One region of the Rhizobium sp. WSM409 genome, then DNA from elsewhere that is predicted to be linked to it. Evidence: riboswitches for the same ligand, from Rfam matches in the RefSeq annotation. Region 1 holds a riboswitch; each other region holds the start of a gene.
The links. Region 1 has a riboswitch for cobalamin ahead of AC25BC_RS17560 (CbtB domain-containing protein). Riboswitches for the same ligand answer to the same signal wherever they lie in the genome.

Region 1 (10,070 bases):
AGGCGGCGTGCCCTTCGGCGTATAGATGCCGTGCCAGATTCCGACTTCAAAACCCGGCAGCCCGGCTTCGACGGCCGTCGGAATGTCCTTCATAACGTCGAGCCGTTTGGGCGAGGTCACGGCATAGGCCTTGATCGTGCCGCCCTGGATCTGCTTCGTCGTGTTGGTCGTCTGGTCGCACATGACGTCGACCTGACCGCCGAGCAGATCGGTCATGGCAGGGCCGGTGCCCTTATAGGGAACGGTCGTCAGCGGCGTCTGGATGGCGCTCATGAACATCATGCCGCAGAGGTGCGAAGCCGCACCGATGCCGGCATTGGCGACCGTCACCTTGTCCTTGTTGGCCTTGATGTAGTCGATCAGCCCCTTGAGGTCGGTCGGCTCCATGTCCTTGCGGGCAACGATCGTCATCGGCACCTCGGTGACGAGGCCGACATAATCGAAGGCGCCGAGCGTGTCGTAGGCGAGCTTGCGGTAGAGCGTGGCGCTGGTCGCCATGCCGATATGGTGCAGCAGGATGGTGTAGCCGTCGGGATCGGCACTCGCCACGCGGCCGGCGCCGAGCGTGCCGCCGGCGCCGCCGACATTTTCGACGACGATCTGCTGGCCGAGATCCTTTGACATGGATTCGGCGACCAGGCGCGCAACGGTATCCGTCGGGCCGCCGGCCGCAAACGGCACGACCATGGTGATGGTGCGTTCGGGATAGGTCTGCGCCGAAGCGACGCTGGCGAGAAGTGAGACCGCAGCAGCCGCGGTCAGGCCGAGCATGGCCTTTAGAATTTTCATCGTTTCCTCCCTGATGAAATAAGCAAGCCCGCCGACACATCCTCCGCGCCGGTTCGGATCACCTATTTGCCGCCGGGAAAAATCGACCCGCAATCATTGCAGCCGCTTTCGAAAGACGATTTTGCCAGAGTGCGATGCAGCATGGGTCGATTCGGAAACAAACGGCTCTGGCGGTGGGTGGAAATCCACCCATCGCACCGCGAGATTGCAGCGCCGCCCCAGCTCCGAGCTAGCCTTCGGTGGTCAGCATCCGCTTGTCGAGACCGTATTTCTGCATCTTTTCGTAGAGTGTCTTCCGGGAAATGCCGAGCGACTCATAGACCGGTCTGAGGCTGCCGCCATGCGCCACCAGCGCGCTGGCAATGACCCCTCGTTCGAATTCGGCGACACGCTCAGCAAGCCCGGTCGCTTCCTCGGCTTGGCGCCCGCCATTGTCGAGCCCGAGGACCAGACGATCGGCGGCATTCCTCAATTCACGCACATTGCCGGGCCAGTCGCGCTGAGCGATGTCGGAAGTCACGTCCGGCGGAACGACCATCTCGTCGCGGCCGTAGCGAGCAGCCGCTTCCCGCACCAGCTGCAGGAAAAGCAGCGGAACATCCGCCCGCCGCTGCGACAGAGACGGCACGTGCAGCGTCGCGACGTTCAGCCGATAGAAGAGGTCGGCGCGGAAACGCCCGGCCGCCACCTCCGCTTCCAGATCGACCTTGCTTGTCGCGATGAAGCGCACGTCGAGCGCCACGACCTCGTTCGATCCGAGCCTGGAGATCACCCGCTCCTGCAGCACCCGCAGGAACTTCGCCTGCAGGTCGAAGGGCATGGAGCCGATCTCGTCGAGCAGGATCGTGCCGCCGCGCCCGTGTTCGAACTTTCCATAACGCGGCCTTACCGCACCCGGAAATGCCCCCACCTCATGGCCGAAGAGCTCGCTCTCGATCAGGTTCGCCGGCAGTGCGGCACAATTGATCGCGATGAACGGCCGGCTCGCCCGGGCGCTGATGTCGTGGAGCGCCCGCGCCACCACCTCCTTGCCGGCCCCGGTCTCGCCGACGATCAGCGTATCGGCATCGCTCGCCCCGATCGCCCGGATGCGGTAGCGCAGATCCACCATCACCTGCGTGCGCCCCGGCAGCCGCGCCTCGATATCGTCGCGCTTGCCGGCGACCGCCTTCAGCAGCCGGTTTTCGAGCACCAGGCCGCGCCGCTCCATCGCCCGGCGGATGACGCCGGCAAGCATCTCCGGCGTGAACGGCTTCTCGATGAAATCATAGGCGCCTTCGCGCATCGCCTTCACCGCAAGCTGAACGTCGCCGTGGCCGGTGACGAGAATGACCGGTACCTCCGGGTCGAGCTCGCGGATCTTCTGCATCAGCGTCATGCCGTCGATGCCGGGCATGCGAATATCGCTGACAACGACGCCGGGAAAGCTGTAGCCGATCAGCTCCAGCACGTGGTCGCCGTTCGAATAGGTCTCGACGCTGAAGCCGGAGAGCTCCAGCGCCTGCGCCGTCGAGCGGCGCAGTTCCTCCTCGTCGTCGACCAGCAGGATCTTTGCATCGTTCATTCCGCTGCCTCCGGCATCAGCCCTGCCGCCGATTGCAGCTCGATGCGGAACACCGCGCCTCCTTCGGGATGATTGGCAGCAGTCAGGCTGCCGCCGAAATCCTTGATGATGTTGTAGGAAATCGAAAGCCCGAGGCCGAGCCCCTTGCCGACGCCCTTCGTCGTGAAGAACGGATCGAAGATACGCTCGGCGATCGCCGCCGGCACGCCCGGTCCATGATCCCGCACCGTCAGCACCACCTTTCCGGCCTCCTCGAAGGCCGAAACCTCGATGCGCCGATCATCCAGCCCTTCCACCGCATCGGCCGCATTCGAGATCACGTTCACCAGCACCTGCTGCAGACGCACCGAACCGGCGCGCACCACCGGCGGACGCGGGCCGAGAGCGAGCAGCAGTTCGGCATCCGCCGCCTTCAACCGCCAGGCGACGATCTCCAGCGTATCGCGCATCGCCTCGTCGAGGGAAACGAGGCCGAGCTTCTCGTTCGGCTTGCGGGCGAAGTTGCGCAGGTGCCGGCTGATCGCAGCCATACGGTCGATCAGCCCGCCGATACGCCGGATATTGTCCCGCGCCTCCTCCGTCCGACCGCGGTCGATGAGAACGGAGGCGCTGTCCGTGTAGGTCTTGGCGGCGGCGAGCGGCTGGTTGAATTCGTGCGAAAGCGCAGCCGACATCTGCCCCAGCCCGGCAAGCTTGCCCGCCTGGATCAGATCGGCCTGCGTCTGTCGGAGTTGTTGCTCGGTCAGCCGCCGCTCGGCAATCTCCTCTTCGATGCGGCTGTTGACGCGGGCAAGATCGGCCGTGCGCTCCTCGACGCGCCGCTCCAGCTCGTTGCGGGCCTCGGCCTGCATCTGCATGCGCTCGGCAAGCCGCGCCCGCCGCTGGCGAAGGACGGCCACCGTAAGCCCGGCAATGCAAAGAATGAGAAACACGGCAGCAAGCGCCGTGCGTGCCTGGGCGCGGATGGAACTCGTCTCCATCAGCACGTTCACCGTCCAGTCCTCGGCCGGCATGTAATGCGAGAGCACCAGATATTCGCTCGAACCGCGCTCGCTGGCCAGCGTCATCAGCTCATGCTGCTCGAAGTGGTGACGCGTCACCGGCAGCGCCGCCAGCCTGGCATTGGCATAGCGTCGCGACGCCTCGGTGCGGGCGACGCGGTCGGCCGTCAGCGGCAGGATCGCGCCATAGAGCCATTCCGGGCTGCCGGACATGAAGATGATGCCCTCCGGATCGGAGACGAAAATCCTGTATTCGCCGCCGCCCCAGGAGGACTCGATCATATCGATATCGACCTTGAAGACGATGACGCCACGAATATCCGCGCCGGTCCGGATCGGTGCGGCAAAATAGTAGCCGCGCTTCAGCGAGGTGGTGCCGAGCGCGTAAAACCGTGCCTGCCGGCCTTCGATTGCATCCTGGAAATAGGGCCTGTAGCTGAAATTTTGTCCGACGAAGCTTGCAGGCCCATCGTAATTGCTGGCCGCGATCGTCTCTCCGTCTGGCTTGACCACATAGATATCGGAGGATTTCAGCAGTCCGTTGATCTCCTTGAGATAGAGATTGGCCGCATCGCGCAGCGCCACATCCTCAGGCGCGCTCACCAGTTCCTTGATGTCGTCGTGATCGGCGATCAGCGCCGGCAGCGCCTCGTAGCGGTTGAGATGGCCGCTGAGTGCCGAAACGGCAAGGCGCAACGCCGTTCCTGCCTGCGCCGAGGCTTCCTCCATATAGGCGCGCGTCGCAATCGCGCTCCCATAGGTGAAGAAGGAGAAGATGATCAGCGGCACCACCAGCAACGCCGCTATCGCACGATATTTCGAAGACAGAACCGGCTCCTCCCCTTTCTGCCTCCACTCCCCAGCGAGGCATACCCGACGGACCGAGTTTAGAGGGGTGGGTAGGGATTTCCAAGGGGCCGTCGAAACTTGACACCCGGCAGGGGTGGATGTCCTATTGCTGCACCGCAAGGAGGCCCCCGCCCATGAGCGACGACCAGACGCCCGCCGATAACAAACTCACCACATCCAAGCGCCGCTGGGCGGCAGAGGGCAAGTTCCTGACCGGCCGTATCAGCCGTCCCGAAGCCGAGCGCCTGCCGCCCGGCCAGCACCTCGTCAAGAACTGGCCGGTGCTCGATCTCGGCCAGCAGCCTGTCATCTCGACCGAGACCTGGCGGCTCGAGGTGCGCGGCCTCGTCGAAACGACGCGCACCCTCACCTGGGCCGACTTCCAGGCGATCGAACAGAGCACGGGGGTGAGCGATATCCACTGCGTCACCACCTGGTCGCGCTACGACAACAAATGGAAGGGCGTTTCGACGCGCAATCTGCTCGACCTCGCCATGCCGAAGCCTGAAGCCGCTTACGTCATGCTGACGAGTTATGACGGCTATACCACCAACCTGCCGCTCTCCGATTTCGCTGCCGAGGATGCGATCCTCGCCACCGCCTGGGAAGGCCTGCCGCTGACACCGGAGCACGGCGGCCCGATGCGCCTCGTCGTGCCGCATCTCTATTTCTGGAAAAGCGCCAAATGGCTGCGCCGCATCGAGCTGATGCCTGCCGACCAGGCCGGCTTCTGGGAAAAGAACGGCTACCACATCTACGGCGATCCGTGGCGCGAGCAGCGCTATTCCGACGACTGAGCTTTCGGTCGCGAGAAGCGACGAAGCGCAAACACGCCAAGTCCGAACAACGCGGCAAGCCCCGTCAGCGACGCCATGCTGGCGGCATGGAATGGGATCTCGCTCCAGCGCGGCTTGACGATATCGGCGGTGTTGAAGGCTTCGTCGCTGAACCGGCAGCTGATCAGCGCAAGCCCGCGCCGCACCATGTCGGCGTCGACCGCGGAAATGATTTCACCCGCCGCGGCAGCCTCCCGCGGCATCTCGCGCATCGAAAGCAAGACCGCCTTGGTCGCGGCGAGATAGGCATGAGCGCATTCGTTGAACGGGCTTTCCTCATCCGTCACGCTGCCCGGCATCCGGCCCCACAGACAGTAGGAATACTGGATCTCTGCATAGTTCAGCACGCGGCGGAACGGCTCGTTCGTATCGACAGCACGGGATGCAAGATCGACAATCCCACTGCGATAGTCAGACATGACAGCCATCTCGCCGTGGGAAATTTGCGGGATATCCAGACCCGCATGGCTGCCGCCGTCGCTGCGGCTATGGGCAAAAGCGCTTCCAGCGACCACACAAAAAAACGCGACGGCAGAGAACGCCGTCAACAGCAGTGGTCTGGCTCTGTCGTTTTTCATACTCGCCCGAAAAGTTCAGGGCGCCGGCAAAGCGGCGTCCTTCGATGCGTTCAGTGCAATGCCGTGGCCGGCCGGCCGCGTTCCCCGCCCCCGACCGCAAGCCGCTTTTCCGCCAGCGCTCCGAAGCCGAGGCCGAGCGTTGCCCAGAGGATCACATGCATTCCGAGCGAAGTGGTGCGGAAACGCCAGAGCACCATCGCCGAGAAGTTCTCCGGCACCTCGTTGATCGGCGGCAGCAGATAGAGCACCACGCCGATGAAGACGAGATAGGCGATGCCGGCGATGATCGCGCCGTTCCAGAGACCGAAACGCTCGGACAGGCGGCGCGACAGCGCCACTGCGGCAATCAGCGCCGCAAGCGAGACGACGATCATCAGGAAGAACAGCTCGGTCCTGGCGCCGATCGTATCGGGATTGCCGACTGCCGGCGGGTTGGCCGGATACTTGATCCCGGGAACGAGGACGACCGCCACGAAGGCGGCAATGGCGATGACGGCCGAGGTGCCGCGCGGCGAAAGGCTGCTGAAGCGGCCGTGCACGAAAGCGAAAGCGAGCGCGAAGAGCCCGCCGACGGCGGCGCTGTAGGCCATGACGCCGGTGAAAAGGCCGAGACCGGCCTGTGTGGCGCGGCTGACGATTTCGGGTTCGGCAGCTTCGCCGGCCGCCTGGGCGCTCGCCTCCTCGAAGGCGATCGCCGCATCGACCAGCGGCTCGCCGAACGTATGGGCGAAAGCGAAAACCAGGATGCCAGCAATCAGGCCCGCGAGCATGCCGCGAAGCAAGAGGTTTCCAACCATGTCCGGAACTCCCTTAAGGCACGTCGCGCAAAAGTGTGCCGCGGTTTTGCGATAAAGACATGCGTAAAACAAAAACCTATAGCGCGATGAGCGAATCTGAAAGATCGCGACGCGCTTTAGTGGCAGGGAAAGCCGAGGAGATGGCGGCCGTCATGCACGAATTCGTGCACATACATGCCGTTGAACAGCGCCATTGCGCCTTCCTCGGTGCCGACGAAATAGAGGACGATGAGCATCAGCAGGCCGCCGAAGATCGCCCAGGGCAGGATCTCGCCTACAGGGATCGGCGCCGGTACCGCAACGGGCGCGAAAGTGGTGTCAGACATGTATTCCTCCGGGAATGACGCGTTCAGTCGAAAGAGTGCTTGTGCAGTAGGGTCTGACTTCCAGCGCGAAGAGCTTTCGACACGCTGGTCACAGTGGCGCGACCGCGCCGGACTTACACCGGCTTCCAAACCCGCAACTGCACGGTTATATCTGCACGCCGAAGAGACTGTCAACGAAACTTCACAAGCCGGCGAAGGACGCTGTCGCCGCATTCCGGGAGACAAGAACGACCGTGAACACGCGCCTCACCTGGATCTGCCACGGCGCGACGGCAGCAAGCCGCAAGGCCCTGTTCCCGCTCGACGAACCGCTCGAGGATAAGGCAGTGGAGGAGGCCGGCAGGATGATCCCCCCGCCCCGCGCCGATCGAATTGCCATGAGCCCGGCTTTGCGTGCCCGCCAGACCGCGGAAGCGCTCCGCCTCGAAGCCCGCATAGACCTCGCACTTCGCGACTGCGACCATGGCCGCTGGGCCGGCAGGTCGATCACGACGATCGGGACCGAAGAGCCGGAAAACCTCATGGGCTGGATGAGCGATCCGGAAGGGGCCCCGCATGGCGGCGAGAGCCTTGTTGATCTGCGCACGCGCATCGCCGGCTGGATGGATGAGCAATCGAGCCTCGGCGGCCATGTGATCGCCGTTAGCCACGCGGCCGTCATCCGGGCAGCGATCGTGCATGTACTGCAGGCGCCGCTCTCCTCCTTCTGGCTGAGCGACGTCGAGCCGCTTTCCGTCATCCGCATGACCAGCAACGGACAGCGCTGGTCTCTGCGCTTCCAGCATTAGAGACTGCTGATCTTATCCAGCTTTGCACAAGCAAATCGCGTCATCTATGTTGAACCCGGCTTTGCGGGGACTACTTCCTTGTCCCAAGGAGATGGAAGAATGACATATGATTGGAGTGGCGAGCGCACGCGACGCCTGCGTTTTATGCGTGTCGCCACAGTCACGGTTCTGGTCGGTCTCATCTTCAGCGTTCCGCTGCTGATCGTCACCGCCTGAAGCACGAGAAAGGGCGAGCGATGCATTAGCACGCTCGCCTTCGTTCTTTTCCCGCATCAGCCGGTCTCCCGAACCACGAAGGCGATCGCGCTGATAACGACGCCCTGGTTCCCCACAGGCCCCGTCGGGTCTCTCTGCGGCACAGCAACAGGCTGCCGCCTCTGATAATTCGCCTTCTGGTTTCAACAAACATTTCAGACTTTCGTGATATTTCCGCGAAGGTAGAGATGGAGAAGGCATAATGCCGGTGTTTTTCCAAAGCAGGGCCGGACGGCAATGCGTGTCGATCGTGGTGTCTGGAGTGACCCTCTGGCTTCTCGGCACGCTGCTACAGCTCGACGACAGCCTGGTCGCCTTCATGACCGGCTTCGGCGAGTACGGCGCCGACAAGCTCGTTCTGGCGCTCGGCATCGCCGGCGCCATGAGCTTCGTCTATTCGGTGCTGCGCATCGCCGACCTGCGTAAGGAAATGGAACTGCGCGCGGCCGCCCAGGCAAAAGCCGATTGGACCGCAACCCACGACCATCTCACCAAGCTGCCGAACCGCTACGCCTTCGAGCGCAAGATCCTCTCCCGGCCGATCAAGGACGACGAGGCCGAGATCGAGGAGTGGGACCGCAACGTCACCATCTTCTCCGTTGACCTCGACGGCTTCAAGAAGGTCAATGACCTCGTCGGCCACAAGGGCGGCGACATCCTGTTGATCGAGGTTGCCAGACGCATCTGCGCGCTCGGCAATGCCGATTGCGTCTATCGCTTCGGCGGCGACGAATTCATCATCGTCGCCTTCGCCCTGACGGCGCAGCGCGAGGAGCGTTTTGCCAAGCTGCTGATCCAGGCCGTCACCCGGCCGATCCATATCGATGGCTTTGCCGTCGAAGTCGGCGCCAGCGTCGGCTATGACCGCTGGGCCGAGGGAGCCGAGCCGCTGGAAGATGCCGCCCACCGTGCCGACCTCGCCATGTACGAGGCGAAATCACGCGGACCCAACCACTATTTCGTCTTCGAACCTTCGATGCAGGACAAGGTAACGGAACGCGCCGCGCTGGAAACCAGGCTGCGCGCCGCGATCTCCAACAAGGCGATCAAGCCCTTCTATCAGCCGCTGATCGACCTCAAGACCGGCCAGCTCTGCGGCTTCGAGGCCTTAGCGCGCTGGATCGGCGACGACGGCGTCAACATCCCGCCGCCGGTCTTCATCGATATCGCCGAGGAAACCGGCATGATCACGGCATTATTCGAGGATCTCCTCACCCAGGCCTGCAGCGACGCACTCGCCTGGCCGGATCATGTGACGTTGTCCTTCAACGTCTCGCCGGTGCAGATGGAAGACAGATTGCTGACATCGCGTATTCTCAAGGTCCTTTCGGCAAGCCGGCTGCCGCCGCAGCGCCTGGAAGTGGAGATCACCGAAAACGCGCTGATCCAGGATCCCGCCATCGCCGCCCTCATTCTCGACGAGCTGCACGCCGCCGGCATCCAGATCGCACTCGACGATTTCGGCACGGGCTATTCGAGCCTCGCCCAGCTTTCCCGCTATCGTTTCGACAAGATCAAGATCGACAAAAGCTTCATCGCCACCTATCGCGACGACGAGCGGCAGGAAAAGATCGTCCGCGCCATGCTCGGCCTCGGCAGGAGCCTCAACATCAAGACGACGGCGGAAGGTATCGAGGAGCACGGCCAGCTCGCCTTCCTGCTGCAGCTTGGCTGCGACATCGGCCAGGGCTATCTTTTCGGCAAGGCGATGCCCGCCGCCGAGGCGGGCATCTTCATCAGCGATCGCAATACCAAATTGGCCTCGACGGGCTGACGGAACGCTCTACCTTTTGTTTTGACGCAATTCCCGGCAAAACCGCTTCGCGCTTTGCCGGGAATTTGCTTTAAAAAACCTGGCGCATGATCACGAACAGCACGAAGGCGATCGCGATCGAGGCCGGCAGCGTCAGCACCCAGGCCATCAGCATGTTACGCACGGTCGACCATTGCAGGCCGGAACCGTTGGCCGCCATAGTGCCGGCAACGCCTGATGACAGCACATGGGTGGTCGAGACCGGCAGGCCGAGATGGTCGGCCGAGGCGATAGTGACCATCGCCACGACTTCGGCTGCCGCGCCCTGACCATAGGTCAGATGCGTCTTGCCGATCTTTTCGCCGACGGTGACGACGATGCGCTTCCAGCCCACCATCGTACCGAGGCCGAGCGCGATCGCGACCGCCACTTTCACCCAGAGCGGGATGAACTTCGTCGCGTTGTCGACCGCCTTGTGGTAGCTCGTCACCGCGCTGAGGTCGCCGGCATCCATCGGCAGCAGCTTCTGCTTGT
Region 2 (10,070 bases), 1.2 Mb from region 1:
TTCTCGGCTTCGGGCGATCCAATGTTGGACAAGCTTTTAAAGGAGTTGCTGTCCTATCCGGCGCCTAAAACTGCTGGCGAGGTCCATACCGACTACGCCGGCATCGCCGTTCCCCTTCAGCTTTCGAGCAAGGCCGGCTTGCTTTCCCTGATCTCGACGACGACTGTGTTCGGCACGCCCGTAGAAATCACTTTGTCGGAACTCGCGGTCGAATCCTTCTTCCCGGCGGATGAGGAAACGGCTGCCATCCTGCGCAGCCTCGCGCTCAACTGACCGCCTCAGAACTCCACGCCCGGTTGACCCTTGATGCCGGAGCGGAAGGGGTGTTTGACGAGTTCCATCTCGGTCACCAGATCGGCGATTTCGATCAATTCTTCCTTGGCGTTGCGCCCCGTCAGCACGACATGCGTCATATGGGGCTTCTCGCTCTTCAGAAAGGCGACGACTTCGTTGATGTCGAGATAGTCGTAACGCAACGCGATATTGATCTCGTCGAGCAGCACCATGGAATTGCGCTCGTCGCGGATCAGTTCCTTGGCCTTTTCCCAGGCGGCAGAGGCTGCGGCGACATCGCGGGCACGGTCCTGCGTTTCCCAGGTGAATCCCTCGCCCATCGTGTGGAACTGGCAGAGATCGGAGAAATGCTTCTCGATCAGGTCTCGCTCGCCGGTCCACATCGCGCCCTTGATGAACTGCACGACGGCAGACGGCTTGCCATGGGCGATGTGGCGGAAGATCATCCCAAAGGCAGACGAGGACTTGCCCTTGCCCTTGCCGGTATGGACGATGATCAGCCCCTTGCCATCCGTCTTGGTGGCCATGATCTTGTCGCGCGCGGCCTTCTTCTTCGCCATCTTCTCGGCGTGGCGCGCATCGTCCTTGCCGCTCCCGGCTTCTCCGATCTCGGCGTTCGTGGTCTCGTCGCTCATTGGTTCACCTCATTCTGTTGTCTGGCGGCCAGGTCGAACCGAGCCGAATTGCTGCGCGGCGTCCAGAGGCTGCGGTCGATCGCCTCAAGCAGCCGCTCCCTCATCTCGTCGAATGCTGCAGGGTTCTTCTCGATCATGAAATCGCGCACGCCGTCATCGGCGACGAAGGCCTGGTAGACGGCATCGAAGTGATGTTCGCCGACCGCCCCTGTCGTCGCCGAAAAGGCAAAGAGATAGTCGACGGTGGCGGCGATCTCGGCCGCCCCCTTGTAGCCGTGGCGCATGACGCCTGCGATCCATTTCGGATTGACGACGCGACCTCGCACGACGCGGCCGATCTCCTCCTCCAGCGAGCGGATCACCGGCCGCTCCGGCCTGGAATGGTCGTTGTGATAGATCGAAGGCCGTGCGCCGGTGAGCTGTTCTGTGGCGGCGGCCATGCCGCCCTCGAACTGGTAATAATCGTCGCTGTCGAGCAGGTCGTGCTCACGATTGTCCTGGTTCTGAATGACGGCTTGCACCGAGCGCAGCCGTTCTTCGAACAGGCCGCGTTCGGCCTTGCCCTCCTCGCCGGCGCCATAGGCATAGCTGCCCCAGACGAGATAGGCCTCGGCAAGATCGGCGCGCCGTTCCCAACCCTTCTCGTCGATCAGCGCCTGCAATCCGGCGCCGTAAGCGCCGGGTTTCGAGCCGAACACACGGTAGCCTGCCCGCCGTTTAGCCGACACCTCGTCGAGGCCGGCGGCCGCAAGCCTAGCTGCCTCGCCGCGCATCCGCACAGCGATGGGATTGTCGGCTTCGTCCTCTTCAAGCGCGCCGACGGCGCGGATCGCCTTGTCGAACAGCGCAATCTGCTCGGGAAAGGCATCGCGGAAGAAGCCGGAAATGCGGAGCGTCACGTCGACGCGCGGCCGCCCGAGCATCGCCGGCGGAATGATCTCGTAGCCGGTGACGCGCCGCGAACTCATGTCCCAGAGCGGCTTGACGCCGATCAGCGCCAGGGCCTGGGCGATATCGTCGCCGCCGGTGCGCATGTTTGACGTGCCCCAGGCCGTCAACCCGAAGGAGACAGGCCATTCGCCGTGATCCTGCACATAGCGGCGTACCAGCAACTCCGCCGATTTTTTGCCGAGCTCGTAGGCGGCCGGCGTCGGCACGGCGCGGCTGTCGACGGAGTAGAAATTCCGCCCGGTCGGCAGTACATCGGGCCGCCCGCGCGTCGGTGCGCCAGAGGGGCCGGGCGCGACGAAGCGGCCGTCGAGGCCGGCGAGCAGGCCAGCGATTTCGGCCGGCCCGCAGGCCAGAATGGAGGGCTTGAGGCGGGTTTCGATCTCGGAGAGTACACATCTGGTTTGGGACCAGAGGGTCGGGCATTCCATCTCACCGGAAACAAACTTTGCCGCCAGCAGTTCGATGCGCTCGACAGTGTCTCCGTTGGTTCGCCATGGAGCATCGAGAATATCTGCGAGGATTGCGGGCCGTGGACCGGTCCAGGGAGCGGCCATTTCGGTGTTGAGAGGGTCGAAGATGGAGGCACCCCCCTCTGTCCTGCCGGACATCTCCCCCACAAGGGGGGAGATCGGCAAGTCGCTTGGGCTTCCCGAAAAAGAACCGTTTGAAGATGCCGCACCTGCGACACATGAGATTAAGCGAGGCCTCTCATCCCCGATCTCCCCCCTTGTGGGGGAGATGTCGGGGAGGACAGAGGGGGGTATCCCCCGCATGCCGCCGCCCAAGCCCGCATCCGCCGCAATCGCCCGGTGCAAACTCGCATCCCCACCCTCGCCCAGCCCGCGCGGCACCCGCGCCAGCGCCACGGTCAGGTCGGTCAGCAGCCGCCCCTCAGGCGACACACCGAAGACATGCAGCCCGTCGCGGATCTGCATTTCCTTGAGGTCGCAGAGATAGGCATCGAGCTTCTTCAGCGCCTCGCCCTCGCTTTCGCCCTTGGCAATCCCGGCATCCCGGTCGAGGCCGATATCGGCAACGAGCTCGAGGATCTGCCGGCTGAGCAGACGAATGCGGCGGGGATCGCCGCCGGAGGCCTCGTAATATTCGTCGACCAGCGCCTCCAGATCCTTGAGCGGTCCGTAGCTCTCGGCCCGCGTCAAAGGCGGTGTCAGGTGGTCGATGATGACGGCGGCAGTGCGGCGCTTGGCCTGCGTGCCCTCGCCCGGATCGTTGACGATGAAAGGATAGAGGTGCGGCAACGGCCCGAGAATCGCTTCCGGATAACATGTCTCCGACAGCGCCAGCGCCTTACCCGGCAGCCATTCCAGATTGCCGTGTTTGCCCACATGGATGATCGCATGGGCACCGAACTCGCGGCGCAGGAAAGCATAGAAGGCGAGATAACCGTGCGGCGGCACGAGATCCGGCGAATGATAACTTTCCTTCGGATCGATATTATAGCCGCGCGCCGGCTGGATGCCGACAAGCACCTCGCCGAAACGCGCGAAAGGCAGGGCGAAGACGCCCTCGCGAAAATACGGATCGTCTTGCGGATTGCCCCAGCGGGCTCTCACCTCATCTTGAATCTTATCGGGAAGAGATTCCAGGAAGCTGTTGTACAGACTCAGGGAAAGCGTCTCGCGGATGATCTTTCCATCGGAACCGGAATTGGTCGGCCCTTCCATCAGGTGGCGGATCAGCGCATCGCCGTCGGCGGGAATCTCGGCGACCGGATAACCCACAGCCCGCATAGCCTTCAGCACCTCAGTGGTCCCGGCCGGCGTATCCAAGCCGACGCCGTTGCCAAGTCGACCGTCCCGGTTCGGATAATTCGCCATGACGAGCGCGATGCGCCGGTCATGGGCCGATGTTTTCCGCAGCCGCGCCCAGTTGGCGGCAAGCTCGGCCGTATAGCGCACCCGCCCGGTATCCGGCTCGCTGGCGACAATATTCGTCTCGACGGCAGCATCGTAGCGCGCTGCCGTCTTGAAGGAGATCGCCCGCGCCAGCACCCGGCCATCGACTTCAGGCAGCAGCGCCACGTTCATGCCGAGATCGCGCGCCGACAGGCCCTGCGAGGAAGCCGCCCATGCCTCCCTCGACGAGGCCGACAGGATCGCCTGCAACACGATCGCCTCATTCGCCTCCAGCACCGTCGCCTGCCGGTCCGCACCCGGTGCCGAGACGGCAAAGCCCGTGGTGTTGATGACGACATCGGGTTTCAGCGTCGAAAACACGCTTTCGAGAATGCCTGTGGAAACCGGATCCTTGAGGCTATAGGCAAAGACCGGCAGCGGGCGGAGGCCGAGTGTCACCAGCGCTTCGATCAGAGCTTCGATCGGCCCGGTCTCGCCGCTTTGGACGAGGGCGCGGTAGAAGCTGATGGCGACGATGGGGGATGCCTGTTGCGTCGAGTTCGTAGTACCCCCCTCTGTCCTGCCGGACATCTCCCCCACAAGGGGGGAGATCGGCAAGTCGCTTGGGCTTCGCACAAAAGAAACGTTGGAGGATACCGTGCCTTCGGCCGAGGAGATGGAGCGAGACCTCTCATCCCTGATCTCCCCCCTTGTGGGGGAGATGTCCGGCAGGACAGAGGGGGGTGCCACACCCAAAGGCGCACCCTGGAGCGAAGCAACAATCCGCCGCCACTCCTCAACCCCGATCAGTCCCCGCCCCGGCCACCAGATGCCAGCCTTCATCAAAGGCACAGCCGGCGCCGGCTTCTCGGCGCCAGACAGCATCGCCTCGGCATAGTCGAGAAAGGCCCGCGCGTTGGCATCGCCGCCCTCGATCAGATAGGCCCAGAGCGCGTTGAGATCGTCGAGATCAACGTTGGAGAAAGGCACCAGCCCCGCATCCGGCCTGGCGTCGCCCGGCAGCACCGCGATCAGCGCACCGGCGCGCGCTGCTGCCGCATGCAGCGCCTCCAGCGCATAGTGGAAATAGCTGGCGCCGCCGAGCGCACGCACGATGATCAGCTTCGCATGCCGCACCGTGCGCTCGACATAGGTATCAACAGACATCGGATGCTTGAGGCTCAGCAAGCTGGCGAGCCGGAGCGAAGGCCCCGCCCGGCGCTCGCGATGGGCGGTTGCGATCGCGGCAAGCTCGCTGTCGGCCGCCGACAGGAACAGGATATCGCCCGGCGTCTGCCCGAGGTCGATTGCCTCCTCGCCGTCGCTGATCGTTCCCTGTTGAGCCAGAAGCAGATGCATCGGGTTACGCCAGCGCTTCGATCGCCGCCCTCACCGCGTCCTGATCCATTTCGTGCAGGCCGATGACGACGAGGCGCGTGGCGCGCTTTTCGCTCGCGCCCCAGGCGCGGTCGAAATAATGGTCGATGCGGCTGCCGACGGCCTGGAGCTGCAGGCGCATCGGCTTGCCCGAGACATCGACGAAACCCTTGAGACGCAGCACGTCATGGGCTGATATGATCGTCTTCAGCGCCGCGATGAAGCCGGCGGGATCGGCGACCGGGCCGAGCTCGACGACGAAGCTGTCGAATTCGTCATGGTCGTGCGGCGCACCGTCCTCATGCTCCAACTCGTGATGCGACTTGCGATTGGCGATATCGTCCTCCGTGCCGATGCCGAGGCCGAGCAGGATGCCGGCAGACACCTCGCCGTTCCGTGCCTCGATCATGACAGGCTTGCGGGCGGTGCGGGAGGCGACCTCGTCACGCACCCTGATAAGGCCGGCAGCATCGATCAGGTCGGTCTTGTTGAGCACGATGAGGTCGGCGCAGGTGAGTTGGTCCTCGAACAGCTCCTCGATCGGGCTTTCGTGATCGAGCGATTCATCCTCGGCACGGCGCGCATCGACGGCATCATGGTCGTCGGCGAAACGGCCGGCGGCAACCGCAGCGCTGTCGACCACCGTGATGACGCCGTCGACGGTCACCTGCGTGCGGATGTCGGGCCAGTTGAAGGCGGCGACCAGCGGCTGCGGCAGGGCAAGCCCCGAAGTCTCGATGACGATATGGTCAGGACGCTGTTCGCGCTCGAGCAGCTTGGTCATCGTCGGAATGAAGTCATCGGCGACGGTGCAGCAGATGCAGCCATTGGTCAGCTCGATGATATCGTCCTCGGTGCAATTCTCCGCACCGCAGCCCTTCAGCACATCGCCGTCAACGCCGAGATCGCCGAATTCGTTGATGATCAACGCAATCTTCTTGCCGCCGGCATTGGTGAGCAGGTTGCGGATCATCGTCGTCTTGCCGGCGCCGAGAAAGCCGGTGATGACGGTTGCGGGAATCTTCTGCTGGTTCATGGACTTAACCCTTCATTTTCAGCGGCAGGCCTGCCGCGATGAAATAGACTTCGGCGGCCTTCGCCGCGATCGATTGGTGCAGCCGGCCGGCATGATCGCGAAAATCCCGCGCCATGCGATTGTCGGGCACGATGCCGAGACCGACCTCATTGGAAACGAAAACGAGCCGCGCTTTCGCGGCGGGCAGGAAATCGGCAAGGGCGGCGAATTCCGCCGCCATGTTCCGCTCCTCCATCATCAGATTGGTGATCCAGAGCGTCAGACAGTCGATCAGCACGATGCGCCCCGGTCCGTCGATGGCGGTGAGCTTGCCGACAAGATCGAGCGGCTCCTCATGCGTCGTCCAGGACGGACCGCGGTCGACCTTGTGTTGGGCGATGCGCGCCTGCATCTCCTCGTCCCATGCGCGGCCGGTCGCAAGGTAATGGCGGTCGAGTCCGGCGGCCGTCACGAGGTCTTCGGCGAAACGGGATTTGCCGGAGCGTACGCCGCCGAGGATGAAGGTGGCAGTCATGCTCAAACGCCCCTCAGGGAGAGTGCGTAGCCGTGGCTTGTTCCGAGTGCACCTTTCTCGGCTACTGAGGGTGTGACACCCCCCTCTGTCCTGCCGGACATCTCACCCACAAGGGGGGAGATTGAATCGCCGAGAGCTTTTCTCCAAACAATTGATGTAGGGCGACGGTCGTGCTGCTTGCCGATCTCCCTCCTTGTGGGGGAGATGTCCGGCAGGACAGAGGGGGGGACCCAGCATTCGACATAAACGGCCGAAAGCACACCTCTTGCAGCACTGCTTGGAGGCGTCGCGCGCCCTGCACCAGGCCGCGCCGAATTCAATCGTTCAGCCAAGACAACCTCCGTGCTGGCAACGGGCATAGTGCCCAGGTGTGGGCTTCTCGCCCGGCCGCATGGCAGGTCTCCTGGCTCGCGGTTATCGGCCGCGATCGGGGCGGACCGGAAACCGGTCGCCCTGATCGTGCCAGCGGATCATCCTCGCCTTCCCGGCTGCATCAGTGAAAAGGTGGACGATTCGTAGACTTGAGAGGCGTCCGACCCCGGTTGATCACCATGCATATCCAGTGGCTTTTCCGGCATGTCGCCCATCCCGCCCGCTTGCATGATTGCAAGCCGCCGGCCGGAAGGGCTTAGTGCCGGATGGAAGACCCTGACCGCTCTACAGTCGCGGGGTCGGCTGTGATGAAGGCGCCCGGCTTGGGTCCGCCCCGTCACATTCCCTTTTCATCCGGAAGGGCGCAACACCGATCCGGAACCATCCGTTATGTCAGGATGGTCAGTCGACCATCCGTTATCGGGATGGTTAGGCAAGCGCAGGGGTGAAGTCAACCGGCCTTCACGGCTAGGGAATAGCCGGCCGGTTGGAGCGCCCACGCCAACACGACTTACTCTACCTAAAATATCGTCTTTTATCAGAGACTTACGTGATAAATATTTATCCCGCGCTCCGGCTTTTCGCCGCAATTGCGTCGCAAGCGGAGTGCCCGACCATCTCCGCCCTTGACCGGGCCTCTCCCCGCCTAGTTGTCTAGCCATGCTTATGAAATTGGATCGGCGCGGTTTCCGCGCGCTGCGTGTTTTCTTTGATCCGGGACGCCTGAGGGCGCTGACCCGGCGCAGCGAGGTCGGCCTGTCGCTGGCGGGCGCCGTCGTCGGCATCATCTCGGGTCTTGCCGTCACCGGCATGAGCTACGTCTCCAACGAGCTGCATCAGCTGGTCTTCGGCATTGCCGACAGCGAAAGGTTGAGCTCCTCCGAGATCGAGAACAAGCTGCTGCTGCTCACCGCCCCGGTTATCGGCGGCGCCCTGCTCGGCCTGCTGCTTTTCGTGCTGGCGAAACGACGCAAGAAACCGATGGTCGACCCGATCGAGGCCAATGCGCTGCATGGCGGCCGCCTGTCCTTGACCGACAGCATCATCGTTGCCGTGCAGAACCTGATCTCCAACGGTTTCGGCGCCTCCGTCGGCCTGGAGGCCGGCTATACCCAGCTTGCCGCCGGCCTCGCCTCGAAATTCGGTCTGAAGCTGCAGCTTCGCCGCTCGGACCTGCGCACCCTCGTTGGCTGCGGCGCGGCGGGCGCCATCGCCGCCGCCTTCAACGCGCCGCTGACCGGCGCCTTCTATGCTTTCGAGCTGATCATCGGCACCTATACGATCGTCTCGCTGACGCCTGTCGTCGTCTCCGCCCTTGTCTCCACCCTGATCGCAAGGCTGCTCGCCGGCAGCGATTTCACCATCGATATCGGCAGCTTCGGCTCGGTCGTGCCGGCCGATTATATCCCAGCGCTGCTGCTCGGTGCGTTCTGCGCCGGTGTCGGCATCCTGATCATGCAGGGCGTCGCTTTTGTCGAGGAGCTTGCGCGCAAGAGCTCGATCGCCCCACCCTTCCGCCCGGCACTCGGCGGCATCATCGTCGGGCTCTTGGCGATGATCTCGCCGCAGGTGCTTTCGGCCGGCCACGGCGCGCTGCATCTCAACCTTTCCCGTGACGTGGCAATCCCGACGCTGATCGGCCTCTTCCTTTTGAAATCCTTCGCCTCGGCGATCTCGATCGGCTCCGGCTTCAGGGGCGGCCTGTTTTTCGCCTCTCTGTTCATGGGAGCCCTGCTCGGCAAACTCTTCGCCTATTGCGGCCCCTATTTCGCCGATGCGACGCTGACGCCCGTCATCTATGCCGTGGTCGGCATGAGTTCGCTTGCCGTCGCCGTCATCGGCGGGCCGCTGACCATGACCTTCCTGGCGCTCGAAATCACCGGCGACTTTCCGATCACGGCGCTGGTGCTCGCTGCCGTCATCACCTCCTCGCTGGTCGTGCGTTCGACCTTCGGCTACTCCTTCGCCACATGGCGCTTCCACCTGCGCGGCGAAAGCATCCGCAGCGCCCATGATGTCGGCTGGATCCGCAATCTGACGGTCGACAAGCTGATGCGCGCCGACGTCAAGACGGCAAGGGCGGGCATTTCTCTGGAGGAATTCAAGCAGGCCTTCCCGATCGGCTCGACCCAGCGCGTCATCCTCGTCGAGGAGAGCGACAAATATGCGGGCCTCGTGCTGGTGCCGGAGATTTACGCCAATCCGACCGATGCGCAGGACGAGGGCAAGACGCTTGCCGATTTCATCCACTATCGCAACGATTTCCTGCAGCCGCAGATGAATGCCAGGCAGGCGGCGGCGATCTTCGACAAGAGCGAAAGCGAAGCGCTCGCCGTCGTCAACAACCTGATCGAACGCAAGGTGATCGGCCAGCTCAGCGAAAGCTATACGCTGCGCCGCTACAGCGAAGAACTCGACCGCCGCCGCCGCGAGGTCTCAGGCGAGATCTGAGCAAGTCGGAACACTCCGTCGTCAGTCGGTGCCGGCGAGTTTGAAGACGTTGACCGGCTTCGAAACGCCGCGCAATTCGAAGGAGCCGAGACATTCGCTGGCAACGGCAGAGGTGACCGCGAAACTCTCCGACATCAGCAAATGGTGCCCGAGCGTGCCGCAGAGCTTTTCGAGCCGCGAAGCCTCGTTGACGGCGCTGCCGATCACCGTGAAATCAAGCCTGCCGCGTGCGCCTATATTTCCGTAGAAGACCTCGCCGAGATGCAGCACGACATCGACGCCGATGTCAGGACCTACATCATTCCTCCGCTGACCATTCAGCACCTTGTTGGCTTCTAGAATATTCCTTGCTGAAGCCAGAGCGGCCATGCAGGCCTTTTGCGGATCTTCAGCATCGGTCGGAAAGATCGCCAGCACGCTATCGCCCATGAACTTGAGGATCTCGCCCGAATTTTCCTCGACATGCCAGCCGATCAGCTCGAAATGTTCATTCAGAAACCCGGCGATTTCGCCCGGCTGATAAACCTCGGTCAGCGCCGTGAAGTTTCTCAGGTCCGCAAGCAGGATCGCAGCATTGATCGCCC
Region 3 (10,070 bases), 360 kb from region 1:
GATCAATATGTCATCCTGCGCCAGGCGGGGACGGAACAGCCCTTCACCAGTGCCTTGCTGCATGAGGAGCGAAAGGGCAATTTCGTCTGCGCTGGCTGCGATCAGGACCTCTTTTCCTCGACCACCAAATTCGACAGCGGCACCGGCTGGCCGAGCTTCTGGGCGCCGCTCGAAAAAGCCGTCGGCACCACGAACGACACGACTTACGGCATGGTGCGCAACGCCGTGCACTGCAGCCGCTGCGGTGGGCATCTCGGCCATGTCTTCGATGATGGCCCGAAGCCAACCGGGCTTCGCTACTGCATGAATGGGCTCGCCATGACATTCCGTCCGGCCTCGGCCTGACTGAGGGATGATCTCACGCGGTGCTGATGACTGCCTGCGTTTAGAACAGGATGATTTTAGGCCGGGTCGGCCTAAAATCTGAATCCTGTTCTAAATTAAGAGTTGGAGCATGATGTCGTCCGAAAACCGATCACACTTTTCGGCATCATGCTCTGCGCTGCAACCAGGCTTCGATGCCGCGGGCTGCCGTCCGGCCGGTCGCCAGGCAGGCGGTGAGGAGATAGCCGCCGGTCGGCGCTTCCCAGTCGAGCATCTCACCGGCGACGAAGGTGCCGGGCAGTGCCTTCAACATGTAGCTGTCGTTGATGCTGCTCCAGCGGATGCCGCCGGCCGAGGAGATCGCTTCGGCGATCGGGCGGGTTTCGATCACCGGCACCGGCAGGGCCTTGATCATGCCGGCGAGACGCTCCGGAACGGTTCGGTCGCGCTCGGGAGCGAGTTCGCGCAGCAGCGCCGCCTTGACGCCGTCGAGGCCGGCGCCCTTGCGCAGGCGGTTCGAAAAACTTGATTTGGCGTCCTGCCGTGCAAGGTCGCGGCTCAGCCTGTCGATGGTGCGGCCGGGTGCGAGGTCGAGCGTCAGGGCGGCGCTGCCGTGGATCAGCAGCCGATCGCGGAGGCTGGCGGTGTGGGCATAGATCAGGCTGCCCTCGATGCCGCTCTCGGTGATGACGAATTCGCCGGGAAACGTGCCGGCCTCGGATGTTGCGGTGACCGATTTTACCGGCTCGCCGGCGAAACGCTCGCTGAAGTTCCCGCTCCATCCGACGACGAAGCCGCAATTGGCGGGTTGAAAACTGTGAATTTCCACACCCCTGCCGACCAGCCAAGGCACCCAGGCAGCATCGGAGCCGAGGCGCGGCCAGCTTGCGCCGCCGAGCGCGAGCAGGGCCGCGTCGCAATGGACGATGCTGCGCCCTTCGGGCGTTTCGAAAACATAGCCGTCTTCGGCAAAACCGGTCCAGCGGTGGCGGGTGCGCAGCGTGGCGCCCTGTGCCTCCAGCCGCCTGAGCCAGGCGCGCAGCAAAGGCGAGGCCTTCATCACCTTCGGAAAAACCCGGCCGGACGAGCCGATGAAGGTTTCCGTCCCGAGCTCGCTTGCCCAATTCCTGATATCATCAGGGGTAAACGCATCAAGAGCGGGGCGCAGGCGGGCGGAAGCCGCGGCGAAGCGCGTGGTGAAACGGGCATAATCCTCGGAATGGGTAATGTTGAGACCGGACTTGCCGGCCAGCAGGAATTTGCGGGCAAAGGTCGGCATGGCGTCGTAGACCGTCACCGCATGACCGGAACGGGAAAGCAGTTCGGCAGCCGCGAGACCCGCCGGGCCGCCGCCGATGATCGCAATCCGCTTCTGGTTCATTGATGTCTTCGCCCGATTGTATCTGCGTTCAGTTTTGGCGCGGGCGCGGATCGCCTGCAAGGGCAGAGATCAGTGGTGCGGATGCGTGCACTGGCCGTGATCGGCGAGCACTTCGATGACGCGGCATTGGTCGACGCGGCCGTGGCCGCAGCCTTCCACCATGGTTTCCAGCTCGGCCTTCAGCGCCATCAGGCTGCGGATGCGCTGCTCGACCTCAATGAGGCGGGCCTTGGCGATGGCGTCGGCCGAGGCGCAGGACTGGTGCGGATCGTCCTGCAGGGTGAGCAGCGTGCGGATCGCGTCGATCTCGAAACCGAGTTCGCGGGCGTGGCGGATGAAAGCGAGACGGCTGATATCGGCGGGCTCGAAGGAGCGCTGGTTGCCCTCGCTGCGGCTCGGGGCGGCGAGCAGGCCAATGCTTTCATAATAGCGCACCGTCGGCACCTTGACGCCGCTTTGGCGCGCGGCTTCGCCAATGGTGATCTTTTTCATGATTTTCCTCTTGCACCTCTAGTCGCTATAGGATGTAGGAGAGATGCTTCTGTTTGACAAGGAAGCGGATGATGGCTGAGAGCGAGACACGATACCGGGTTGGCGGCATGGATTGCGCCGCCTGCGCAACCAAGATCGATACGGCGGTCAGACGCGTGGCGGGTGTCGCCGATGTTTCCGTCTCGGTGATGGCGGGCACGATGACCGTTCGGCACGATGGCAGCAGCGATCTCAAGATGATCGAGAAGAAGGTGACGGGGCTCGGCTATTCCGTCGCGCCGCTTGCCGGAAACGCTGCGCCTGCGCATACTCAGGGCTCACAGCATTGTCACGATCATGGACATGGCTGCGGCGATCACGCGGGCCATGACGACGATCATGCGGTACATGATCATGAAGGTCATAGCCATGACCATCCCCACGATCATGGCGAGAAGGAAATCGAGGGGTTGCACGGGCACGATCATGCGCCGATGGCCGGTCCCTGGTGGCAGAGCAGGAAGGGCCGGCTGACCATCCTTTCGGGTGGAGCACTCGTTGCCGCCTACACCGTCGGCCATCTCGTGCCGGCGATCGCGTCCTACGCCTTCATCGTCGCCATGCTGATCGGGCTGGTGCCGATCGCGCGGCGCGCCATCATGGCCGCCTTCTCAGGCACACCGTTTTCGATCGAGATGCTGATGACGATCGCCGCCGTCGGCGCCGTTATCATCAATGCCGGCGAAGAGGCGGCGACCGTTGTGTTCCTGTTCCTCGTTGGCGAGCTGCTGGAAGGGGTGGCAGCGGGCAAGGCGCGCGAAAGCATCCAGTCGCTGACGGCGCTGGTGCCGAAGACCTCGCTGCTCGAAGACAATGGGCAGACACGGGAGGTGCCGGCGGAAAGCCTTTCGGTCGGGGCCATCATCATGGTTCGTCCTGGCGATCGGATCTCGGCGGACGGCATCATCCTCTCAGGCGAGAGCGCGATCGACGAGGCGCCGGTGACGGGCGAGAGCACGCCAGTGCGTAAGGGCGTCGATGCCGTCGTTTTTGCCGGCACGGTGAATGGCGATGCGGTGCTTAGGGTTCGCGTTACGGCGGCCGCGGCCGACAATACCATCGCCCGCGTCGTCAAGCTGGTGGAGGAGGCGCAGGAATCGAAGGCGCCGACCGAGCGCTTCATCGATCGGTTCTCGCGCTATTACACGCCCGGCGTGGTCGTGGTCGCAGCGCTGGTTGCGGTCGTTCCGCCGCTGCTGTTCGCAGGGCCATGGGGCGAATGGGTCTATAAGGGCCTTGCGATCCTTTTGATCGGCTGCCCCTGCGCGCTCGTCATCTCAACGCCGGCGGCGATCGCTGCCTCGCTTTCATCCGGTGCGCAGCGCGGGCTGCTGATGAAGGGCGGCGCGGTGCTGGAGACGCTCGGCAAGGTGACGATGGTCGCCTTCGACAAAACAGGCACGCTGACGGAAGGCAAGCCTCAGGTGACTGACATCATTTCCTTTGGTCTGACCGAGGCGCAGGTGCTGTCGCGCGCGGCGGTGCTGGAACAGGGTTCCAGCCATCCGCTGGCGCTGGCGATCCTCAACCGCGCCAAGGCGGACGGCGTTCCCGTGCCGCCGGCCTTCGAGCTGGAAGCGCTGCCGGGCAAGGGCGTCAGCGGCAAAGTCGGTGGTGAGACGCTGGACCTCTTGTCGCCGCCCGCCGCCCGCGAGCGCGGGACGCTCAGTGCTGAACAGGATGCACGCATCTCGGCGTTGAACGACGAGGGCAAGAGCGTGTCGGTGCTGCTCGTCAACGGTGTTGTGGCCGGCCTTATCGCCATGCGCGACGAGCCGCGTCAGGATGCCGAGGCCGGGCTCGCTGCCCTCAAATCAGCAGGCGTCAAGGCTATCATGCTGACCGGCGACAACAAGCGGACGGCAGCAGCCGTTGCCGGCATGCTCGGCATCGACTGGCGCGGCGAGATGATGCCGGAGGACAAGCAGCGGGTCGTCGGCGAATTGAAGCGCCAAGGCTTCATCGTCGCCAAGATCGGCGACGGCATCAACGATGCTCCGGCGCTGGCCGCTGCCGATATCGGTATCGCTATGGGCGGCGGCACCGATGTGGCGCTGGAGACGGCGGATGCCGCCGTGCTGCACGGACGCGTTGGCGACGTGGCGCGGATGATCGAACTTTCCAAACGCACGATGCGCAACATCCTGCAGAATATCACCATCGCACTCGGGCTAAAGGCGGTGTTTCTGGTGACGACGATCGCCGGCATTACCGGGCTCTGGCCAGCGATCCTCGCCGATACCGGCGCCACCGTGCTGGTGACGATCAACGCGCTCAGGCTGCTTCGAATAAAAATATGAATGTCGTTTCGGGGAGCCGGCTTCTGCCGGCTCTTTTCTGACGGGTTCTCCACAGCGCTTTTCCGTTAACGCTTCGTTATCCACATCATACACAGTCACGGCGATTCGCTGCCGCCATTGCTGCGCTGCCACAACAACTTGTTGACGTCATCAGCGATTCGCGTACCATATCTAGTGTTCGAGGTTCCGTCGATTCGTGAGGATCGGCGGCTAAGACGGGAATACGGTGCGTTTCGCCATCATGGCGCGGCAATGCCGGAGCTGCCCCCGCAACTGTAAGCGGCGAGCAACTGTCCGATTTCAGGTCACTGGAGCATGATGCTCCGGGAAGGCTGGGGCAGGGTGCTTTGACCCGTGAGCCAGGAGACCTGCCTCGAACGAAACGTCCACGGGCGGGGTGTCCGGAAGGTCGCGTTGCATGGCTGCGGGGAATCTCCGCATCGCGTTTCGCAGGCCCGAGCCTCCGCCCCCGAAACCTTCGCATTGAGCCACTTCGGGGTGAAGTCATGTCAGTATCTCAGTTCAGGCCGCCACCCGCTAGAGGTAGAGGGCGGGTCACGCCCAGCGGCTGAACGAGCCGCATCGCTGCAAAATACAGAGTGTTTTCGACGGATATCGCGAGATTTCCGATCGATGTCCTGCGTCCCAATCGCGTCGTCACGAGGAATATCATGACCATCACCGTCTACAGCAAGCCTGCCTGCGTCCAATGCACTGCCACCTACCGCGCCCTCGACCGGTTGGGGGTCGATTATGACATCGTCGATATTTCGCAGAATGCCGAAGCGCTCGATCGGGTCCGCAGCCTCGGCTACATGCAGGCGCCCGTCGTCATCGCCGGCGAGCAGCATTGGGCCGGCTTCCGTCCCGACATGATCAGCGCACTTTCCTGAGGAAAGGCGATGGCTCTGATCGTCTATTATTCCAGCCGGTCCGAGAACACCCATCGGTTCGTCGCCAAGCTCGGACTGCGCGCGGCGCGCATTCCGCCAAATGGCGCAGACTCGTTCCATATCCGCGAACCCTTCGTGCTGATCGTGCCGACCTATAGCGGCGACGGCGGCAAGGGCGCCGTTCCCAAGCAGGTGATCCGTTTCCTCAACGATACGGAAAACCGAGGACACATCCGCGGCGTGATTGCCGCGGGCAACAGCAATTTCGGCGAAACATACGGGCTCGCCGGCGACGTGATCTCAAAGAAGTGCCAGGTGCCTTACCTCTACAGGTTCGAACTGCTGGGCACAGAAGCGGATGTCGCCAACGTCAAACACGGAATGGAACGGTTTTGGACACGGGAACACCTCTGACGCGGGATGCGGGCGCAAAACCGCATAACACTTTTGCTCATCCCGCCGGCGAACGCCCTTTGAAAGCGGCGGAAACGCTCGACTATCACGCGCTGAATGCGATGCTGAACCTCTATGACGATGCGGGCAGGATCCAGCTCGACAAGGATCGTTTGGCGGCCAAGCAGTATTTCCTGCAGCATGTGAACCAGAACACGGTGTTCTTTCACAATCTCCGGGAAAAGCTCGATTACCTCGTGACCGAGGGCTATTACGAGCAGGAGGTTCTCGACCAGTATTCCTTCAATTTCGTGCGCGACCTGTTCGACCAGGCCTATGCCAAGAAATTCCGTTTCCCGACCTTCCTCGGCGCCTTCAAATATTACACCAGCTATACGCTGAAGACCTTCGACGGAAAGCGTTATCTCGAGCGCTATGAGGACCGCATCTGCATGGTGGCGCTGGCGCTCGCGCGCGGCGACGAGGCCCTTGCCCGCGACATGGTCGACGAGATCATTTCCGGCCGTTTCCAGCCGGCGACGCCGACCTTCCTCAATGCCGGCAAGAAGCAGCGCGGCGAACTGGTTTCCTGCTTCCTGCTGCGTGTCGAGGACAATATGGAATCGATCGGCCGGTCGATCAATTCGGCGCTGCAATTGTCGAAGCGCGGCGGCGGTGTGGCACTGTCGCTGACGAATATCCGCGAGGCGGGCGCGCCGATCAAGCATATCGAGAACCAGTCCTCGGGCATCATACCTGTCATGAAGCTGCTCGAAGACAGTTTTTCCTATGCCAACCAGCTCGGCGCACGGCAGGGCGCGGGGGCCGTCTATCTCAATGCCCATCACCCCGACATCATGCGCTTTCTCGACACCAAGCGCGAAAATGCCGACGAGAAGATCCGCATCAAGACGCTGTCGCTCGGCGTCGTCGTGCCCGATATCACCTTCGAACTCGCGAGGAACAACGAGGACATGTACCTGTTCTCGCCCTATGACGTGGAGCGCGTCTATGGCGTGCCCTTCACCGAGATTTCGGTGACGGAAAAGTACCGCGAGATGGCTGACGACGCCCGCATCTCCAAGAAGAAGATCAAGGCACGCGAATTCTTCCAGGTGCTTGCCGAAATCCAGTTCGAGAGCGGCTATCCCTACATCATGTTCGAGGACACGGTGAACCGGGCAAACCCGATCGCCGGACGTGTTTCGATGAGCAATCTATGCTCGGAAATCCTGCAGGTGAGTGAGGCGAGCGAATATAACGACGACCTCTCCTACAAACATCTCGGCAAGGACATCTCCTGTAATCTCGGCTCGCTGAACATCGCGGCAGCGATGGATTCGGTCGATTTCGGCAAGACGATCGAGACCTCGATCCGGGCGTTGAGTGCTGTTTCCGACATGAGCCACATCTCCTCAGTCCCTTCGATCGAGAAGGGCAATGACGAGAGCCATGCGATCGGCCTCGGCCAGATGAATCTGCACGGCTACCTCGCCCGCGAACGCATCTTCTATGGCTCCGAGGAAGGCGTCGATTTCACCAACATCTATTTCTACACGGTGACCTACCACGCGATCCGCGCCTCGAATCTTTTGGCGGTCGAACGCGGCGCGAGCTTCAAGGGCTTCGAGAACTCGAAATATGCCTCCGGCGACTATTTCGACAAATATACCGACCGGCTCTGGGAGCCTGCGACGGAGAGGGTCAAGGCGCTGTTCGAGACGTCAGGCATTCACATTCCGACGCAGGAAGATTGGGTGGCGTTGAAGAAGGCGGTGATGGCCTCCGGCCTCTATAACCAGAACCTGCAAGCAGTGCCGCCGACAGGCTCGATCTCTTATATCAATCACTCGACCTCCTCGATCCATCCGATCGTCTCGAAGATCGAGATCCGCAAGGAAGGCAAGATCGGCCGCGTCTATTATCCGGCGCCGTTCATGACCAACGACAATCTCGACTATTATCAGGATGCCTACGAGATCGGACCGGGGAAGATCATCGACACCTATGCGGCGGCGACCCAGCATGTCGACCAGGGCCTGTCACTGACCTTGTTCTTCCGCGACACGGCAACGACGCGCGATATCAACAAGGCGCAGATCCACGCCTGGAAGAAGGGCATCAAGACGATCTACTACATCCGCCTTCGCCAGATGGCGCTGTCCGGCACCGAGGTGCAGGGCTGCGTATCCTGTACCTTGTGATTTGAATGCTGCTGGCGCTGCAAGGAACGGGAGGGTTCGCAGTTCCCTTCGCCATGCAGATTCTGGCGCCCGAAAAGGACCACCCGATGAACATGCAAATCAAACCCGCTTCCCGCGTGCGCGCCGTCAACTGGAACCGCATCGAGGACGATAAGGATCTCGAAGTCTGGAACCGGCTCACCGGCAATTTCTGGCTGCCGGAAAAGGTGCCGCTTTCCAACGACATTCCCTCCTGGGCAACGCTGACGGCGGCCGAGCAGCAGTTGACCATCCGCGTCTTCACCGGGTTGACGCTGCTCGATACGATCCAGAACGGTGTCGGTTCCATCCGGCTGATGGAGGATGCGGTAACGCCGCATGAGGAGGCGGTGCTTTCCAACGTCTCCTTCATGGAGGCGGTGCATGCGCGCTCCTATTCCTCGATCTTCTCGACCCTGTGCTCGACGCCCGATGTCGACGATGCCTATCGCTGGTCGGAAGAGAACGAGTTCCTGCAGCGGAAATCGGCGTTGATCATGGAGCAGTATCGCTCCGGCGATCCTCTGAAGAAGAAGGTCGCGAGCGTCTTCCTCGAAAGCTTCCTCTTTTATTCGGGCTTCTACCTGCCGATGTACTGGTCGAGCCGCGCCAAGCTCACCAACACGGCCGACATGATCCGGCTGATTATCCGCGACGAGGCGGTGCACGGCTATTATATCGGCTACAAGTTCCAGCGCGGGTTGGAGCGGCTCGGCGACGAGCGGAAGCAGGAGATCAAGGATTTCGCCTTCGAACTGCTGCTCGAACTCTACGACAACGAGGCGAAATATACCGAAGCGCTGTATGACGGCGTCGGGCTGACCGAGGACGTCAAGAAATTCCTGCACTACAATGCCAATAAGGCGCTGATGAACCTTGGCTACGAGGCGCTGTTCCCGGCTGAAGCCTGCAAGGTCAATCCGGCGATCCTGTCGGCGCTTTCGCCGAATGCCGACGAGAACCACGACTTCTTCTCCGGCTCCGGCTCCTCCTATGTCATCGGCAAGGCGGTGGCGACCGAGGACGAGGACTGGGATTTCTGAGTCTTGATCGCAGTCTGCCTCTTATCATTTGCTCCCTCATCGCCCACATTCAGCGGAAATAAATTCGGTCCTCGCCAATGATGTGGCGTAGCGGGAGTTTTTGATGCAATCCATTTCGAACAAGGCCGGGACTGTCGTCGAGGCGGGCGAAGGCGTCTGGCCGATCCGCAGAAGACGGATTCTCGACTGGCTGGTGAACGAGACGCGCGGCGAGCGGTTCATCGACAATATCCTGGTGGACATGTGCGAGAAGCTGCTGGCGGCAGGAGTGCCGGTGGCGCGGGCGACGTTGCATTTCAGGACGAACCATCCGCAATGGATCGGCGCCCGCATCCTCTGGAAGGAAGGCCTGGCGGAGGCGAAGATCAACACTTTCGCCTATGGTGTCGAAAACACGCCGGAGTTCCTGAAGAGTCCCGTCAACGCGATCCATCAGGGTTCGGAGGAGGTGCGTAGACAGCTGGAGGGCACAGCCGACGGCGACGAGGATTCATTCTATCAGGAACTGCGCGATGACGGCCTCACGGAGTATATCGCCTGGCCGCTCGAGCATACTTTCGGCAAACGGCATGTCGCGACATTTTCGACCAGCCGGCCGGGCGGTTTTACGAGCGAGCATGTCGATTTCCTGCGCGACCTGCTGCCGGCATTGACCCTCGTCAGCGAAATCCGGCTGAAGAACATCATGGCGCGCACGCTGCTGCAGACCTATGTCGGACCGCATGCGAGCGAACAGATCCTGTCGGGCGTCACGACGCGCGGCAGCGGCGCGACCGTCGGGGCGGCAATCATGATCTGCGACTTGCGCGACTTTACGGCGATCTCCGATCTCTGGCCGCGTGACGATGTCATCCATCTGCTCAACGATTATTTCGACGCCATGTCAGATCCGATCGAGCGGCATGGCGGAGAGATCCTGAAGTTCATGGGTGACGGATTGCTGGCGATCTTCCCGTTAGCCAAGGAAACCGCCTGCCTCGATC

Region 2: linked by a shared signal. The riboswitch ahead of cobU (bifunctional adenosylcobinamide kinase/adenosylcobinamide-phosphate guanylyltransferase) and the one ahead of AC25BC_RS17560 (CbtB domain-containing protein) in region 1 are both predicted to bind cobalamin.
Region 3: linked by a shared signal. The riboswitch ahead of nrdH (glutaredoxin-like protein NrdH) and the one ahead of AC25BC_RS17560 (CbtB domain-containing protein) in region 1 are both predicted to bind cobalamin.

Annotation. Positions count from the first base shown of each region.
Region 1 is NZ_CM172794.1:3,529,349-3,539,418, forward strand. Features, by position in the region: gene AC25BC_RS17530 (tripartite tricarboxylate transporter substrate-binding protein) at 1-789, opposite strand, end outside; gene AC25BC_RS17535 (sigma-54-dependent transcriptional regulator) at 1,019-2,353, opposite strand; gene AC25BC_RS17540 (sensor histidine kinase) at 2,350-4,146, opposite strand; gene AC25BC_RS17545 (sulfite oxidase-like oxidoreductase) at 4,338-5,000, shown strand; gene AC25BC_RS17550 (hypothetical protein) at 4,985-5,617, opposite strand; gene AC25BC_RS17555 (CbtA family protein) at 5,668-6,414, opposite strand; gene AC25BC_RS17560 (CbtB domain-containing protein) at 6,531-6,740, opposite strand; adenosylcobalamin (AdoCbl) riboswitch at 6,742-6,896, opposite strand; gene AC25BC_RS17565 (histidine phosphatase family protein) at 6,974-7,528, shown strand; gene AC25BC_RS17570 (putative bifunctional diguanylate cyclase/phosphodiesterase) at 7,986-9,557, shown strand; gene AC25BC_RS17575 (inorganic phosphate transporter) at 9,628-10,070, opposite strand, start outside.
Region 2 is NZ_CM172794.1:2,355,613-2,365,682, forward strand. Features, by position in the region: gene AC25BC_RS11825 (helix-turn-helix domain-containing protein) at 1-273, shown strand, start outside; gene cobO (cob(I)yrinic acid a,c-diamide adenosyltransferase) at 279-929, opposite strand; gene cobN (cobaltochelatase subunit CobN) at 926-5,095, opposite strand; gene cobW (cobalamin biosynthesis protein CobW) at 5,100-6,149, opposite strand; gene cobU (bifunctional adenosylcobinamide kinase/adenosylcobinamide-phosphate guanylyltransferase) at 6,154-6,663, opposite strand; cobalamin riboswitch at 7,040-7,436, opposite strand; gene AC25BC_RS11850 (chloride channel protein) at 7,696-9,486, shown strand; partial or broken gene AC25BC_RS11855 (adenylate/guanylate cyclase domain-containing protein) at 9,508-10,070, opposite strand, start outside.
Region 3 is NZ_CM172794.1:3,886,118-3,896,187, reverse strand. Features, by position in the region: gene msrB (peptide-methionine (R)-S-oxide reductase MsrB) at 1-345, shown strand, start outside; gene AC25BC_RS19215 (TIGR03862 family flavoprotein) at 491-1,705, opposite strand; gene AC25BC_RS19210 (MerR family transcriptional regulator) at 1,775-2,197, opposite strand; gene AC25BC_RS19205 (heavy metal translocating P-type ATPase) at 2,269-4,536, shown strand; cobalamin riboswitch at 4,701-4,926, shown strand; gene nrdH (glutaredoxin-like protein NrdH) at 5,208-5,429, shown strand; gene nrdI (class Ib ribonucleoside-diphosphate reductase assembly flavoprotein NrdI) at 5,439-5,843, shown strand; gene nrdE (class 1b ribonucleoside-diphosphate reductase subunit alpha) at 5,822-8,026, shown strand; gene nrdF (class 1b ribonucleoside-diphosphate reductase subunit beta) at 8,113-9,087, shown strand; gene AC25BC_RS19180 (adenylate/guanylate cyclase domain-containing protein) at 9,191-10,070, shown strand, end outside.